3 regions of the Pseudoalteromonas sp. MB41 genome follow, and region 2 is predicted to be linked to each of the others. Evidence: predicted binding sites of a transcription regulator. Region 2 holds the regulator's gene; each other region holds the start of a gene.

Region 1 (5,044 bases), on a different contig from region 2:
CGAGTTAACCTCATTGAGTAAACGGGGAAGAGGGGAGATTGGATGCAGGAAAAAATAACTTTTTTAGTGTTTGTTTTTATATTATTGATTTTAAAATTAAAAAAAGGAGCATTATGCTCCTTTTTATTTGAACTGATTGTGTAAGTTAAGCAATAAAGGCTTTAATGCTGGCTAAAATACCGTTTGCATCTAGGCCCATTTCGGCATGCATTTCTTCCTGCGTACCGTGCTTTATAAACTCATCAGGAATACCCAAATTCAAGATAGATGCATTGGCTTTAATGGTAGCAAGGTATTCATTAACTGCAGAACCTGCACCGCCAGCAATCGCGTTGTCCTCGAGAGTTACAATCACATCGTGCTCGCTTAGTAAGTCGCTAATTGCCTGTGTATCGAGTGGCTTAATAAAGCGCATATCAAGCAGGGTTGCATTTAATGCTTCTGCGGCAAGCTGTGCATTATCTAACAAGGTTCCAAATGATAATATGGCCACCTTGTTTCCTTGTTTTATTGTACGGGCTTTACCAAGTTCAATTGCATGCATCTGTGCTTGCACTTCACAATGGCCAGCGCTACCGCGCGGATAACGTACCGCAACCGGTTGATTACATTGATAGCCAGTATAAAGCATTTGGCGGCATTCATTGGTGTCACTCGGTGCCATGATGATCATGTTTGGTATACAGCGCATAAAGCTTAAATCGTAAGCACCTTGGTGTGTTTCACCGTCGGCGCCAACAATACCTGCACGGTCAATGGCAAATAAAACAGGGAGGTTTTGCAGTGCAACATCATGAATTAGTTGGTCATAGGCACGTTGTAAGAAACTAGAGTAAATAGCAACGACAGGCTTTAAGCCTTCGCACGCAAAACCTGCAGCGAGTGTCACGGCGTGTTGTTCTGCAATGGCAACATCGAAGTACTGTTTAGGAAACTCTTTTGAAAAGCGTACCATGCCCGAGCCTTCTCGCATTGCAGGGGTAATTGCCATGAGTTTGTCGTCTTGTTTTGCCATGTCACAAAGCCAATCACCAAACACATTCGAGAATGTGGCTGCGCCCGGTTTTGATTTAGGCAATTTTGACATGCTAGGGTCAAATTTCGGTACCCCATGGTAGCCAATAGGATCCGCTTCAGCAGGTTTATAACCTTTGCCTTTTTGCGTTTTTATATGCAGTAATTGCGGCCCTTTAAGGTTACGCATATTACGCAGGGTATCGACCAACATATTCACGTCGTGGCCATCTATTGGGCCGATATAGTTTAAACCTAACTCTTCAAAGAAAGTGCCTGGTATGACCATGCCTTTCAAGTGCTCTTCCATTCGGCTGGCAAGTTCTTTTACGGGGGGTAAACCCGAAAGTAGCTTTTTACTGCCTTCTCGGATATTGGTATAGAAACTACCTGATAAAATGCGAGCGAAGTGGTTGTTTAATGCGCCCACGTTTTCTGAAATCGACATTTCGTTATCATTTAAGATAATCAGCACATTTGGGTTTACATCACCCATGTGGTTCATCGCTTCAAATGCCATACCCGCAGTAATGGCACCATCACCAATTACGGCAACTGTTTTTCGATCTTTACCTTCTTTTTCTGCCGCAATTGCCATGCCTAGGGCTGCAGAAATAGAGGTGCTAGAGTGACCTACACTGAATGTATCGTATTTACTTTCTTCACGGAATGGGAAAGGGTGTAAGCCATCCTTTTGACGAATCGTATGCATTTGGTCACGACGACCCGTTAAGATTTTGTGTGGGTATGCTTGGTGACCCACATCCCATACTAAACGATCTTCAGGGGTGTTATAGACATAATGCAGCGCAACAGTTAACTCAACAGTGCCTAATCCTGATGCTAAATGACCACTACTTTGCGAAACTGAGTTCAAAAGGTATTCACGTAACTCTTTACTAAACGCAGGTAATTTGTCTTGCGCTAAATCACGCAGTTGTGCTGGTTCGTCAACCAAACTTAATAATGGATACTTGCTACTATCAAGTGTCATGTTTTTTATACATCCTTCGCTAACCAGAGTGCATTATAGCCCATAGCGGCTCTGATTTTTTAGTTATTTTGTCTTTCTTTTGTAGGCACTAATATTTACGTTCAACTATATAGCTGGCAAGGCTTGCCAACTCATTTGTGTCGTAATCTATTGCCTCAAGAGCCTGATGAGCTTGGGCAAGTAAATCTTGCGCTTTTTGTTTAGCACCTGCCATGCCTAATAAAGCAGGGTAGGTTGCTTTATTAGCCGCAATATCTGACCCTTGAGGCTTTCCTAATGTTTCAGTATCAGCTTCAACGTCTAGGATATCGTCTTGTACCTGAAAAGCCAGACCTATCGCTTGACCAAATAGATTTAGTTGCTGCAATGTATGCTGATCACAGTGAGTCGCGCACAAAGCTCCCAGTGTAATTGCACAATTTAAAAGCGCCCCGGTTTTCAGTTGGTGGATACGTTCCAATTGCTCAACACTGATCACTTGATCGGTAGAGACAATATCCAGTGCTTGTCCCCCAACCATACCTTCAATACCTGAGGCTTTGCTTAATGAGGCTATCATTTTAACCTGTTGTGTCGCTGGCACCGTAAATTGATGATTAGCAATTAAATCAAATGCAAGCGTTTGCAGTGCATCGCCGGCTAAAATTGCCTGTGCTTCGCCATAAACAATGTGGCAAGTTGGTCGGCCTCGGCGTAAATCATCATCGTCCATTGCTGGCAAATCATCGTGTACAAGTGAGTAACTATGGATACACTCAATGGCTGCTGCAAGTACATCTAAATCGGCTTTGTTTGCTCCCATCATACGACCGGTTGCGTAAACAAGGTACGGCCGTAAACGCTTCCCCCCATTTAAAACACCATAATGGGTTGCGTCTTTAATTGTTTGTTCGGTATTAAGTGGCTGATCAAAATAGCGATTTAACATGGCTTCAACATCGTGTTGAGCACGTTGTAGTTGTTCTTTTAATTGCACTGAATTAGTCCAGGTTTGAATCAAAGTTGCTCAGAGGAGCTTGGCTATCGTTGCCCATTAAAATGGCCACTTTTTGTTCTGCTTGCTGTAATTTACCTGATGAGGCATTTGCCAGTGAAATACCACGTTCAAACTGTTTAAGTGACTGTTCTAAAGACAGTTCACCTTGCTCCATTTGCACAACTATTTGAGATAATTCATCCAGCGCTTCTTCAAAGCTTAAGTTTTCTGGTTTCTTTGCCGCCATTGTGGCCTCGATAGCTATTAGAAAGTGAGGCCAATTTTAGGGGGAATGCTAAACTAGGTCAAAGAATGATGTGTTTTTTTACGCATAAAGCGATTTCGATATGCTATTTTTACGCTTTTAGATACAGCTTAAACTTGTAGCTTAAAAATCTTACATTAAAATAAAATTAATTCATTTAATGATTTAAGTAATTCAATTGCTTGCCGATAAGCAGTTAATAATAAAAATTTGATGCCTGAGGGTGTCGTGTTATTTTCCTCTGGAGGGGTATGTGGATTTAGCAACCATAATAGGTATTCTTGGTGCCATAGGCTTAATTGCTATGTCGATGGTGTTAAGTAGTGACGGCCAAGTTGCAATGTTTTACAACACACCTTCGGTGGTCATTGTATTCGGTGGCTCGATTTTTATTGTGTTATCAAACTTCACCATGGGACAGTTTTTGGGGATAGGGAAGGTTGCAGCTAAAGCCTTCATGTTCAAAATTGAATCTCCAGAAGAGTTAATTGAAAAAGCAGTTGAACTAGCTGACTCTGCACGTAAAGGTGGCTTTCTCGCGCTGGAAGAGGCTGATATCCCCAATGCGTTCATGCGAAAAGGGGTTGATATGCTGGTTGATGGTCATGATGCCGATGTTGTGAGGGCTACGCTACAAAAAGATATTTCTTTGACATCTGCACGTCATGAACATGGTGCCACTTTATTTAAATCGCTTGCTGATATCGCCCCGGCAATGGGTATGATTGGTACGCTGATAGGGTTGGTTGCGATGTTATCAAACATGGATGACCCTAAAGCGATTGGTCCTGCTATGGCGGTGGCCTTACTTACCACCTTATACGGTGCATTTTTAGCGAATGTTATTGCTATTCCAATCCAGGTAAAGCTTGAGCTTCGTAAAGACGAAGAAGCACTAAACCAGCGCCTCATTTTGGATGCGGTTTTAGGCATACAAGATGGTCAAAACCCGAAAGTAATTGAAGGGATTTTGAAAAACTATTTAGCCGAATCTAAACGTAAAGTAGATACTGAGGAGTAGGCATGTCTGATCAAGAGTGCAAATGTCCGCCCCCTGGCCTGCCAGCTTGGATGGGCACGTTTGCTGACTTAATGTCGTTATTAATGTGCTTCTTTGTACTCTTACTTGCTTTCTCTGAAATGGATGTACTTAAGTTTAAGCAAATAGCAGGCTCGATGAAGTTTGCTTTTGGTGTGCAAAATAAGATTGAAGTAAAAGATATTCCCAAAGGAACCTCGGTGATTGCAATGGAGTTCACGCCAGGTAAACCTGAGCCCACGCCGATTGAAACGATTCAACAACAAACCGTTGAAATGACTCAGCAAATGTTAGAGTTTCAAGCGGGTGATGAAAGCTCTGCTGGTGGTCGCCAAGAGCAACGAGGTAACAAGCGCGGTGGTGAATCGCAAAGTACTGCGCAAGAGCAAGCGATGGAGCAGTCAATTTCAGCGGCTGATCAAGAGCAAACTAATGAGCTTGTGAAAAAAATTGCTCAGCAATTAGAGCAACAGATTATGGATGGGGCGATTGAGCTTGAGTCGCTTGGTCAGCAAATTATTATCCGTATTCGTGAAAATGGCTCGTTCCCATCGGGCAGCGCATTTTTACAGCCTAAATTTAAACCTATCATTCGTGATATAGCGACCTTACTTAAAGACGTACCTGGTGAAATTACGGTGTCTGGCCATACTGATGATTTTCAGGTTTCTAATGAGCTATACACCAATAACTGGGATTTATCTTCGAAAAGAGCGGTGGCGGTTGCCAGTGAAATGGAAAAAGCCTCAGGTTTCG
Region 2 (5,044 bases):
GTAAGAAACTCTCGCAAGAACTCGGTTTCTTGGTACCGCCCGTGCATATCCGTGACAACTTAGAGTTAGACCCCAACGCCTACCGTATCACAATGATGGGTGTATCCAGTGGTGAAGGTGAGCTTAAGCATGGTGATGAACTTGCCATAAACCCAGGGCAAGTATTTGGCCCAATCAAAGGTGTTGAAACAAAAGATCCTGCTTTTGGACTCGATGCGGTATGGATTAAGCCAGACCAGAAAGATGAAGCCCAATCATTGGGTTACACCGTGGTTGATGCAGCTACTGTCGTGGCAACCCATATTAGCCAGCTATTAACAAACAGCGCAGCATTACTATTAGGTCATGAAGAAGTACAGAACCTACTTGATATGTTAGCGAAAAGTCATCCTCGTCTTGTCGAGGGACTGGTTCCTGACGTATTACCATTGACCACGGTTGTAAAAGTGCTGCAAAACTTACTTAACGAAGGGGTCGCAATTCGTGATATGCGTTCAATTGTTCAGACCCTTGTTGAATATGGCCCACGTAGCCAAGACCCAGATGTACTAACGGCTGCAGTGCGAATTTCACTGCGCAGATTGATTGTTCAAGATGCGGTTGGTATGTCATCTGAAATCCCTGTCATAACCTTGGCGCCTGAGTTGGAACAGATGTTGCATCAGTCACTTCAAAATGCAGGTGACGAAGGTGCCGGAATAGAGCCAGGACTTGCAGAGCGACTTCAGCAATCATTAAATGAAGCGCATCAAAACCAAGAAATGGCCGGCGAACCTTCGATATTACTAACGTCAGGAATGTTACGCACTGTGTTATCTCGTTTTGTTAAGTACACCATCCCAGGTTTAAGGGTAATGTCTTACCAAGAGGTACCAGACGAAAGACAGATTAAGATTGTCAGCTCAGTAGGCCAACAATAGGATAGTAAAGGGGTTGTACCATGAAAATTAAACGTTTTTTTGCTAAAGATATGCGCACCGCACTAAAAGAAGTGAAAGATGAATTAGGTGTTGATGCGGTTATTATGTCTAACAAAAAGTTAGCGAATGGTGTTGAAATTGTCGCCGCTGTTGATTATGACAAAGCAGCCCCAAAAGCCGAAGCGAAACCGGTGCCTGCACACACAGCGCCACAACAGTCGCATAACTTCGTTAAACCAGAACCTATGCGTGCTAAACCTGAGCCACAAGCCCAAGTTGCAGACAGCCTACAAGCGTTACTAGAGCGTCAAGCCCCACGCCCTCGTTCGCCAGAGCTTGCTTCAATGTTTAATCAATCTGGTATTGAAACGAGTGAACATTATCAGCCAAAAGCACACAGTTTTGCGCCGCAAGAGCAACCGCAATATTCAGCAAAACCTCGCTATCAAGAGCAAGCAGCACCGCGAGTGCAAACACAAGCACATAGCCTAGGTTTTGATGATGATTTAGACACAGGCTTCGACGATTTAGATTCACCAGCAGAACACAAAACGGCCGCACCCGCAAACCACTCAGAAATGGCGACGATGCGTGAAGAAATGAATGCCATTCGTCAATTACTTGAACATCAAGTATCTGGTTTGATGCAGCAAGACATGGCGCGTCGCGACCCTACCCGCGCTTGTATGATTGATCGCCTAGCCGGTATGGGCATTGAGCGTGATGTTGCGGAGCAAATGGCGTGTTTTATTCCTGATGACGTTTCGCGTCAACAAGCGTGGCAAGCCTTATTGCAAATGGTTGAAAACCAAATGCATACAACAAATAATGAAATTTTACGTCAAGGCGGTGTGTACGCTTTAGTGGGTCCTACGGGGGTGGGCAAAACCACCACGGTGGCGAAATTGGCAGCCCTTGGAGCACAAAAATATGGTGCAGATAAAGTCGCGCTTATTACAACAGACACTTACCGTATTGGAGCGTATGAGCAGCTAGCCACTTATGGCCGCATTATTGGCTGTGGTGTGAAACAAGTTAAAGACGCAAATGAATTAGCTGAAGTGTTATACCATTTACGCAATAAGCGTCTAGTATTAATAGACACTGCGGGTATGAGTCAACGCGACTTACGCTTAACTGAGCAACTTAATACATTAATGCGCAATCAGCGTGTCGACATTCGCAGTTATTTAGTGTTAAGTGCAACAGCGCAAATTAACGTGCTACAAGAAACCGTTCGCCACTTTAAAAAAGTGCAACTAAGTGGTTGTATCTTCACTAAGTTAGATGAATCACTTAGTTTAGGTGAGATTATTAGTATTGCGATTCAAAATCGCTTGCCAATAGGGTATCTTACTAATGGTCAGCGTGTTCCTGAAGATATTCGCGTTGCGAATGCAGAAAAACTAGTAAAAAAAGCTGAGCAATTATATTTAAAACGAGCAAAAGCACAACATTCACGACGTCAAGCAGTAGCGTCGAACACAGTAGGGATGTATGATTAACACAGTATTAGATCAAGCAAGCGGCCTGCGCAAAATGAATCAAAATAATAATAGTGGCGTTAAAGTTATCGCTGTCACTGGCGGCAAAGGTGGTGTGGGTAAAACGAATGTGTCACTCAATACCGCGATCGCATTAGGTCAGCTGGGAAATCGTGTATTAGTATTAGATGCCGATTTAGGGTTGGCAAATTGTGACGTAATGCTTGGTTTACGTGTCGAGAGAAACTTATCTCATGTTTTATCTGGTGAGTGTGAACTGGATGAAATTCTTGTCGAAGGCCCAGCAGGTATAAAAATTGTGCCAGCGACTTCGGGCTCGCAAAGTATGGTTGAGTTAACACCGTCAGAACATGCGGGGCTTATCCGCGCATTTAGCGAGCTAAATACTGAGTTTGATATTTTAATTGTCGATACCGCTGCGGGTATTTCAGACATGGTATTAAGCTTTTCGCGTGCAGCGCAAGATGTTGTTGTTGTTGTATGTGATGAACCTACCTCAATTACCGACGCTTACGCCCTAATTAAAGTGTTAAGTCGTGAGCATGGCGTTTACAAATTTAAAATAGTTGCCAATATGGTGCGCAGTATGCGTGAAGGGCAAGAATTATTTGCTAAACTCTCAAAAGTAACGGATCGATTCTTAGATGTGTCTATGGAACTTGTCGCAACCATTCCGTATGACGAGAATATGCGCAAATCGACCCGCCGCCAAAAAGTGATTGTGGAGTTATTTCCAAACTCACCAGCCGCTGTGGCATTTAAAACATTAGCAACGAAAGCAGTTAAGTGGCCAATTCCAAATCAACCGTCAGGTCATTTAGAATTTTTTATTGAAAAACTAGTAAACGGTTAACTATGACAACATCGGTGAATAAAGCGATGGGATATCAATCAGCACAGAATTTAAATGCGATTGTTGAAAAACATGCCTCTTTAGTCAAAAAAGTAGCGTGTCATCTAATTGCTCGTTTACCTGCCAGTGTGCAACTCGATGATTTGATTCAGTCAGGTATGATTGGCCTTATAGAAGCGTCGAAAAATTTTGATGCGAGTAAAGGGGCCAGTTTTGAAACATTTGCGGGTATTCGAATTCGAGGGGCTATGCTCGATGAAATCCGTCGAGGTGATTGGGCTCCCCGTTCAGTTCACCGTAATGCACGCCTTGTCGCTGAAACGATTTCGGATTTAGAGAGTATTTTAAACCGCGAGCCAAAAGACACAGAAGTTGCTGAAAAACTTGATATTACACTGGATGAGTACCATCATATTCTACATGATGTAAATTCCAGTAAGGTACTGGGTATAGAGGATTTAGGCGTTGATGAAGACGTCATCACACCTATGGGGCATGATTTAGCACTAGACAAACCGTTTAATAATGTTAAAAATGAACGGTTTAACCAGTCTCTATTGACGGCTATCCAATCGTTACCAGAAAGAGATGCACTCGTTTTGTCTTTGTATTACAACGATGAAATGAACTTAAAAGAAATAGGGCACATACTCGATGTTAGCGAATCGCGTGTGAGTCAAATACATGGTCAGGCGATGATTAAGCTCAAAGCAAAAATCAATGACTGGATTAATTAGTAGTAAGTAAATAAGGTTCAAACCTCACCGGAGGATGTTTTGGATAAAAACATGAAAATTCTTGTTGTTGATGATTTTTCTACAATGAGACGTATCATTAAAAACCTGTTAAGGGATTTAGGTTTTACCAATGTGCAGGAAGCTGATGATGGTTCAACAGCATTGCCGATGTTGCAAAATCAAGAGTTTGATTTTGTTGTAACAGATTGGAATATGCCTGGAATGCAAGGTATTGATCTATTACGCGCAATTCGTGCTGATGATAGCCTTAAACATATCCCCGTGTTAATGGTGACAGCTGAAGCGAAAAAAGAACAAATTGTTGCTGCTGCTCAAGCGGGTGTTAATGGCTATATCGTCAAACCATTCACTGCTGCGACACTGAAAACCAAATTGGAAAAAGTGTTTGAACGTTTAGGTTAATCTAAGGGGAGAGGCTTATGTCAGCACTTGCTGCGCCTCAAATAAGTTTAGAGCAAGCTCGTCAACTTGTTGAGTATCTTGAAAATGGTGAACAAGAGAAAGCTGATAAGCTGATACTTGAAACAGCATCAAAAGAACAATCAGAGTTGTTTGCTGAAGTCGGTAAATTGACACGACAACTTCATGAAGCACTAAAAAACTTCGATCTTGATACTCGACTCACAGATTTAACAACAGAAGCAATCCCGGATGCAAAGCAGCGCTTGAATTATGTTATGGAAATGACTGAAAGCGCGGCCAATAAAACGATGGATGCCGTGGAAGCTAGTTTGCCTATAGCACAACAGCTCGCTGATGAAATTGCCACGATTAAACCAACGTGGGATCGTTTAATGAATCGAGAAATTGAACTCGGTGAATTTAAAACGTTATGCCACAGCTTAGATAAGTTCATGAATAACTCGCACACCAAAACAGATGAGTTACAAGGCTTGATGACCAACGTGCTAATGGCGCAAGATTATCAAGACTTGACGGGGCAGGTAATACGCCGTGTTATCGAATTAGTGCGCGAAGTAGAAGACAGTTTAATCAATCTCTTAACTG
Region 3 (5,044 bases), on a different contig from region 2:
TTGATAAGCTTATTTATTTTGATACAACATTAGTGTTTGATACGTACATTGCGAGTCTTGTTGGCGAAATAGAAAATGCGAAACGAAGAACAGAAGTGTATGCGAAAGGGCTTGAAGAGAAAGTGGCGCAGCGTACACATGAACTTGAAAAACTTGCCAAACTAGACCCCCTCACAAATTTGTATAATCGCCGAGAAATGCAAGAGTTGTTTCAGCGAGAATTAGCAAGAGCGCGCCGTCAGAAGCTACCTTTGACTATTGTATATTTTGATTTAGACAACTTTAAATCAGTGAATGACACACAAGGGCATTTGAAAGGTGACGAGGTATTAAAATTCATCGGGAAATATCTTAAAAAGAATACAAGAGAAATAGACATTGCCTGTCGTTATGGGGGAGATGAATTTTGCCTGATCATGCCAGATTGCGACGTAGAAAACACCATTGCGATATGTAATAAGCTGATCGTTGCTTTTGAAGCAAAATACCCCGCGTTACATTTGAGTTTTGGCATTATTTCAGCGCCTTTAGACAGCACCGTCGGTGCTGAGGAGCTTATAAATCGTGCTGATCGGAAAATGTACGAGGCTAAAAAGCATCAAGGTTCTCACATAATCCATTAACGTGTCATACGCTTTACAAACACAACCACAAACAGCGCTAGCGAAAAGCTGCCACAAAATGCTTCAATCGCTGCTATGAGCCTTGATAATCCAATGGGGGTAATATCGCCATAGCCTAGCGTTGTAAAAGTAACAACGCTAAAGTAAATGCTGTTTAAAAGTGCTGATACGTTATCATCGAACGAATTATCAAAACTAAATCTAAGCAATGAATCTTGATAGCTGACACCAAATAAAAAGTAACATATTGCGCAACAAACGATAAGAGACAGACTAAAGCGAATGACATTTTCAGGTTTTTCACCATAACCACATAACATGTCAATAAAGCTGGAAGTAATTTGTTTCGTTGATCCTTTCGGGTACTGTGCGTGGCGCATTCTTAATTCTTTATAGGTAAAGTTACCTGCGAGCTCGAAAAGCCCTTGGTGTTCAGACGCTTTACGTAAATTTCTGTATATTTCTTCGGATTGTTCAAATAAGTCGCGCGCAGTCGAGTATTGCCTATTTCGACGAGCTTTAAACGCCTCGGCTTCTTGTAGTAATTGTTCGCCTAAATCGATATTATCAATGCGGCTATCACTGAGTTTAACCCCAAGTAGGTTGGTATTTCGCAAATCGCAGTAGTGTAAGCTGGCGCTATGAAGGTTCGCTTTCATTAAGGATGCATTGGCAATTTTATTGTTGAAAAGATGTGCCCCCGACAAATTGGCTCGATAAAAATTGCAGTAAGAAAGATCATAACCTTCTTCATCATCTTTCTTTATTAAATTTAGACCCACTAAATTTGCACGTTGTAATTGCAGACCCTGAAGTAACCCGCCCTTTTTTGCATATCGTTCAAGTTTTTGAGTCAGCTCTAAGCCTGATTTATCAAATTTATTATCATGCCAAAAGCAATACCCAGAACCCATATCGGTTTCTTGACACGTGTTACCTGTTGGTGAAATGTAGCTACAACACGGTTTATCAGGCATAAGAATAAAAACTTATTTATGAGTCATCTTTATAGATTAGCAGGTATTTTACGGGGTAAAATATAATACAAAGATTTTATTAATTACATTGGCTTATTTTGTTTGAGTACACGTTAAAACGCAGTAAACGTAGAAAAACTGTCGCGATTAAAGTCGCTGAGCAGCAGTTGACTGTGTATGCACCTCACTTTGTCCCGCGTAAAGATATTGAAGCGTGGTTAAAAACAAAGCAGCATTGGGTTGCAGAGCAAGTTACTAAACAATCATTACACGCTGAGCAGTGTCAATTTCCCATTAAAAATTCGCAAATCAAGCTATTTGATCAGGTAATTCCCCTTGTATTTAAGCAAGAAAATTGCAGCCAATGGTATCAAGACACTGATACTCATGAATTAACCCTTGCTATTTCACCGCGCGTTAAACTCACAGACGCAAAGTATCTTGCATTGATGGAAGAGTTTTTACATGACAAGTTAGAAACCTACCTTGAGATGCGTATACAAAACTACTGTATTCAAATGAGAGAAGCGTTACCAACACGTCTTAAAATTCAACATTACAAGCGTCGATGGGGCAGTTGTAATCGCCAAAGAGAGTTAACCTTTAATTTGCACTTAGCCAGTGCGCCCCTATGGGTTATTGATTATGTTGTTGTTCATGAACTTGCGCATTTAAAGCATATGGATCACAGTGCGGCATTTTGGCAACGGGTGAGTGAGTTTTATCCCGAACATAAAAAAGCAAGCAATTGGCTGAAAGTGAATGGTCCATTTTTACGCTGGCTCTAATACTAATCCGCAAAAATACTTAATCATTTTGAGTGATTAAACCAGTCGCTACCTGCGTTAAAAATGTCTGATTTACGACTGCATGGATGCAGGAGGTAGAGCAATGCAGGAGCAATTGCCGAGAACAACTAAATAACTACATTTTTGCCTTGTTATCAACGCGGTTTTATTGCCTCAAAATAGACCACTTAATTAAGCGGAATAGTATAACAAAAGGATAATTCAATTGAAATAGCTGTATTTTTAGTTTAACGATTTAGGAAAAGAGAAGTAAATAATAAGATGAAAAATAGAATAGTGAATTAGCAGAGAAGGAAAGTGGTGGAGGGAGCTGGATTCGAACCAGCGAAGGCTGAGCCGTCAGATTTACAGTCTGATCCCTTTGGCCGCTCGGGAACCCCTCCACACTAATTTTTATTGCATTTGGCCCCACTTAACTGAGCGTAGAAAAGTGGTGGAGGGAGCTGGATTCGAACCAGCGAAGGCTGAGCCGTCAGATTTACAGTCTGATCCCTTTGGCCGCTCGGGAACCCCTCCAATGCAACGGCGCTGATAATAGCAAACTGGCTCTTTAAGTAAAGAAAAAAACTAAAGAAAAATAGATTAATGCCGATAACTGGTTAATCTTGAAACTATTCGGCCAAAGTCTATGCAAATTGATGGTTTGTTGCTCAACGAGAGTCAACTTGATAATCGTCTTAACAAAAGTGTTCATGAACACCGCCAAGGTGAGTTTGCCTTATTATTGGCGATGCTGTCTCATGATGCGCTTGATTTTAGCCAGTTTCATTTACCGAAAACAGAATTAACCGATACTCAGAGTTCAGAACACGTACTCAGAAATGAGTTAGGGGCAGGCCCAAAACAACCATTAGCGCCTGAACAATATGATATGTTAATCGGGCAGAATAATGGGCTGCGACTTTTAGAAGGTGGCTTGTCAGATATTCGCCTACGTAATTGTCTCAGTCCTGAGCCGCTTGCTATCCGCGATGATAAAAATCATGTGCCGTTAGAAGTCATCGATAACTGTGAGCCAGCAGTCAGAAAACGCTATTACGATAAAAACGCACCCACAGAGCGTATGCAAATGGATGCAGCTGCGTTTTATGACAGCTTAACGGACGAGGCGATTCATCAGCCTTTGCAATTGGCAACTGCTTAATTAATTGAAATTGTCATACTCGCCTTGTACGCTACACTTACAAAGATAGGTAAATTGGTGCAAATCAGTAAAAAGTACAGCTAATTTTTTATGTGCTTGTTATAATGCGCCCAAATGGCTTTATGCCATTATCATTGAACCAAGTTATTAGGACTATAATGAAGAAAACATTCACGCTTAACCATGAGAAAATTAAATACCCTCGCATGGTTGATGCAGCTAAGCACGAAGTGAAGAAGTATTTAAAACGTGAGCGTAATAAAACTCTCCCAGAAGATGCCGATTACTGGGCATTTGATTGTAAATTTGGAGAGTCAGCTGACGACGCGAAAGTCGTTCATGTGGCGGAAATTAATAAATGCATTAGCGATATTGAAGCAAAAGGGCTTACATCGTTTTATGTCGAGATTCTAGCGCGTCCAGCACAACGCCAGTTACAAGAATTTGACGAAGAATAGTCGTTATAATTCATAGAATTTAAGAATGGGCCTTGAGGCCCATTTTTATTGTCTGAAATACAATGACATTATTGTGTGTTGATTTATATCACATGCCCACCACGCAACGGCTTTCCCTACAATGGCTAGTCAAGGTTTAGATTGGCTATATAAAAAGTGAATAGCCGTGATTTAAATTGCGTGACACTTTTTATATTTTTTGCCGCTACCGCAAGGGCATTCATCATTACGGCCAATTTTAATATCAGCAACGGGCGTTATTTCACCATCAAGGTAACGCCATAGTCCATCTTCTTTAATAAAACGCGATTTCTCGTGTAACTCACAATACAAGTTTTGGTAAAAGTAATTTGCTTTAAATTCTACAAAACCTTCTTGCTCGTTATATTCAGTATCTAAAACGCTTAGCTTGGTAAAACGACAGCTATTAGCAAAATCTTTGATTTCGCTAACAGGGTTAGCGGTTTGTTGGCTTTGTGCGTATGTTGTAAAGACATATTTTGCATCTTTTAAGGCATAAGCACTAAAGCGAGAACGCATAAGTTGTTCCGGCGTTTGCGCTTGGCTATCGCCTGCGTGCAAAGGTTGGCAGCAAAGCGAGAAATCTTGTTTGCTGCCACAAGGACAAAGGGAGTGTGTGAGTGATGTCATAACAACTTACCTAAAACAATAAATTGCTATTTTAGCAAGCCTATTGTGGCTGCGGTACTAAATTGTTTAATGGGTTGCTTTTGGTGAAGCAGTAAAACTTTGCAGATGCATGTTCTAAATTAAGAGTCATAGAATCTAGTTGATTGTTGCTGACAATATCTGTCCAGGTGATCACTGCGGCAAAGTTACCGTTGTGCAGCGCCGAACTTAACACATATTCAAGATTCACAAGGTGCTTTTGTCTGATCACTAACAGTTTACTGGTGTCGATTGAACATGAATCGAGTAATGCTTTACTTGGCACATGATCAGGTGCAATTAACAATGTCCACGCACTTTGGCTGTTATAGTGATGTAATACCTTTAATAGCTCAAATGTTGC

The links. The regulator FliA, encoded in region 2, starts transcription of late flagellar genes. The targets are predictions, from matches to a motif close to CTAAAGNTNNNNNNNNNNNNGCCGATA.
Region 1: a site for FliA is predicted at 3,414-3,440, ahead of pomA (flagellar motor protein PomA). Genes of this name have one in related genera too.
Region 3: a site for FliA is predicted at 2,977-3,003, ahead of LPA49_RS10420 (VC2046/SO_2500 family protein). Genes of this name have one in related genera too.

Annotation. Positions count from the first base shown of each region.
Region 1 covers NZ_JAJJZF010000003.1:253,990-259,033, forward strand. Annotated here, with positions in the region: gene dxs (1-deoxy-D-xylulose-5-phosphate synthase) at 146-2,008, opposite strand; gene ispA ((2E,6E)-farnesyl diphosphate synthase) at 2,097-2,984, opposite strand; gene xseB (exodeoxyribonuclease VII small subunit) at 2,989-3,231, opposite strand; gene pomA (flagellar motor protein PomA) at 3,503-4,270, shown strand; gene LPA49_RS06405 (flagellar motor protein MotB) at 4,273-5,044, shown strand, end outside.
Region 2 covers NZ_JAJJZF010000016.1:50,378-55,421, reverse strand. Annotated here, with positions in the region: gene flhA (flagellar biosynthesis protein FlhA) at 1-920, shown strand, start outside; gene flhF (flagellar biosynthesis protein FlhF) at 941-2,425, shown strand; gene LPA49_RS15020 (MinD/ParA family protein) at 2,418-3,278, shown strand; gene LPA49_RS15015 (RNA polymerase sigma factor FliA) at 3,305-4,015, shown strand; gene cheY (chemotaxis response regulator CheY) at 4,055-4,438, shown strand; gene LPA49_RS15005 (protein phosphatase CheZ) at 4,456-5,044, shown strand, end outside.
Region 3 covers NZ_JAJJZF010000008.1:116,971-122,014, forward strand. Annotated here, with positions in the region: gene LPA49_RS10395 (GGDEF domain-containing protein) at 1-623, shown strand, start outside; gene LPA49_RS10400 (ion channel) at 620-1,600, opposite strand; gene LPA49_RS10405 (M48 family metallopeptidase) at 1,699-2,388, shown strand; tRNA gene LPA49_RS10410 (tRNA-Tyr) at 2,708-2,792, opposite strand; tRNA gene LPA49_RS10415 (tRNA-Tyr) at 2,841-2,925, opposite strand; gene LPA49_RS10420 (VC2046/SO_2500 family protein) at 3,038-3,553, shown strand; gene LPA49_RS10425 (DUF6172 family protein) at 3,712-4,011, shown strand; gene LPA49_RS10430 (YchJ family protein) at 4,183-4,662, opposite strand; gene LPA49_RS10435 (SulA-like leucine-rich domain-containing protein) at 4,703-5,044, opposite strand, start outside.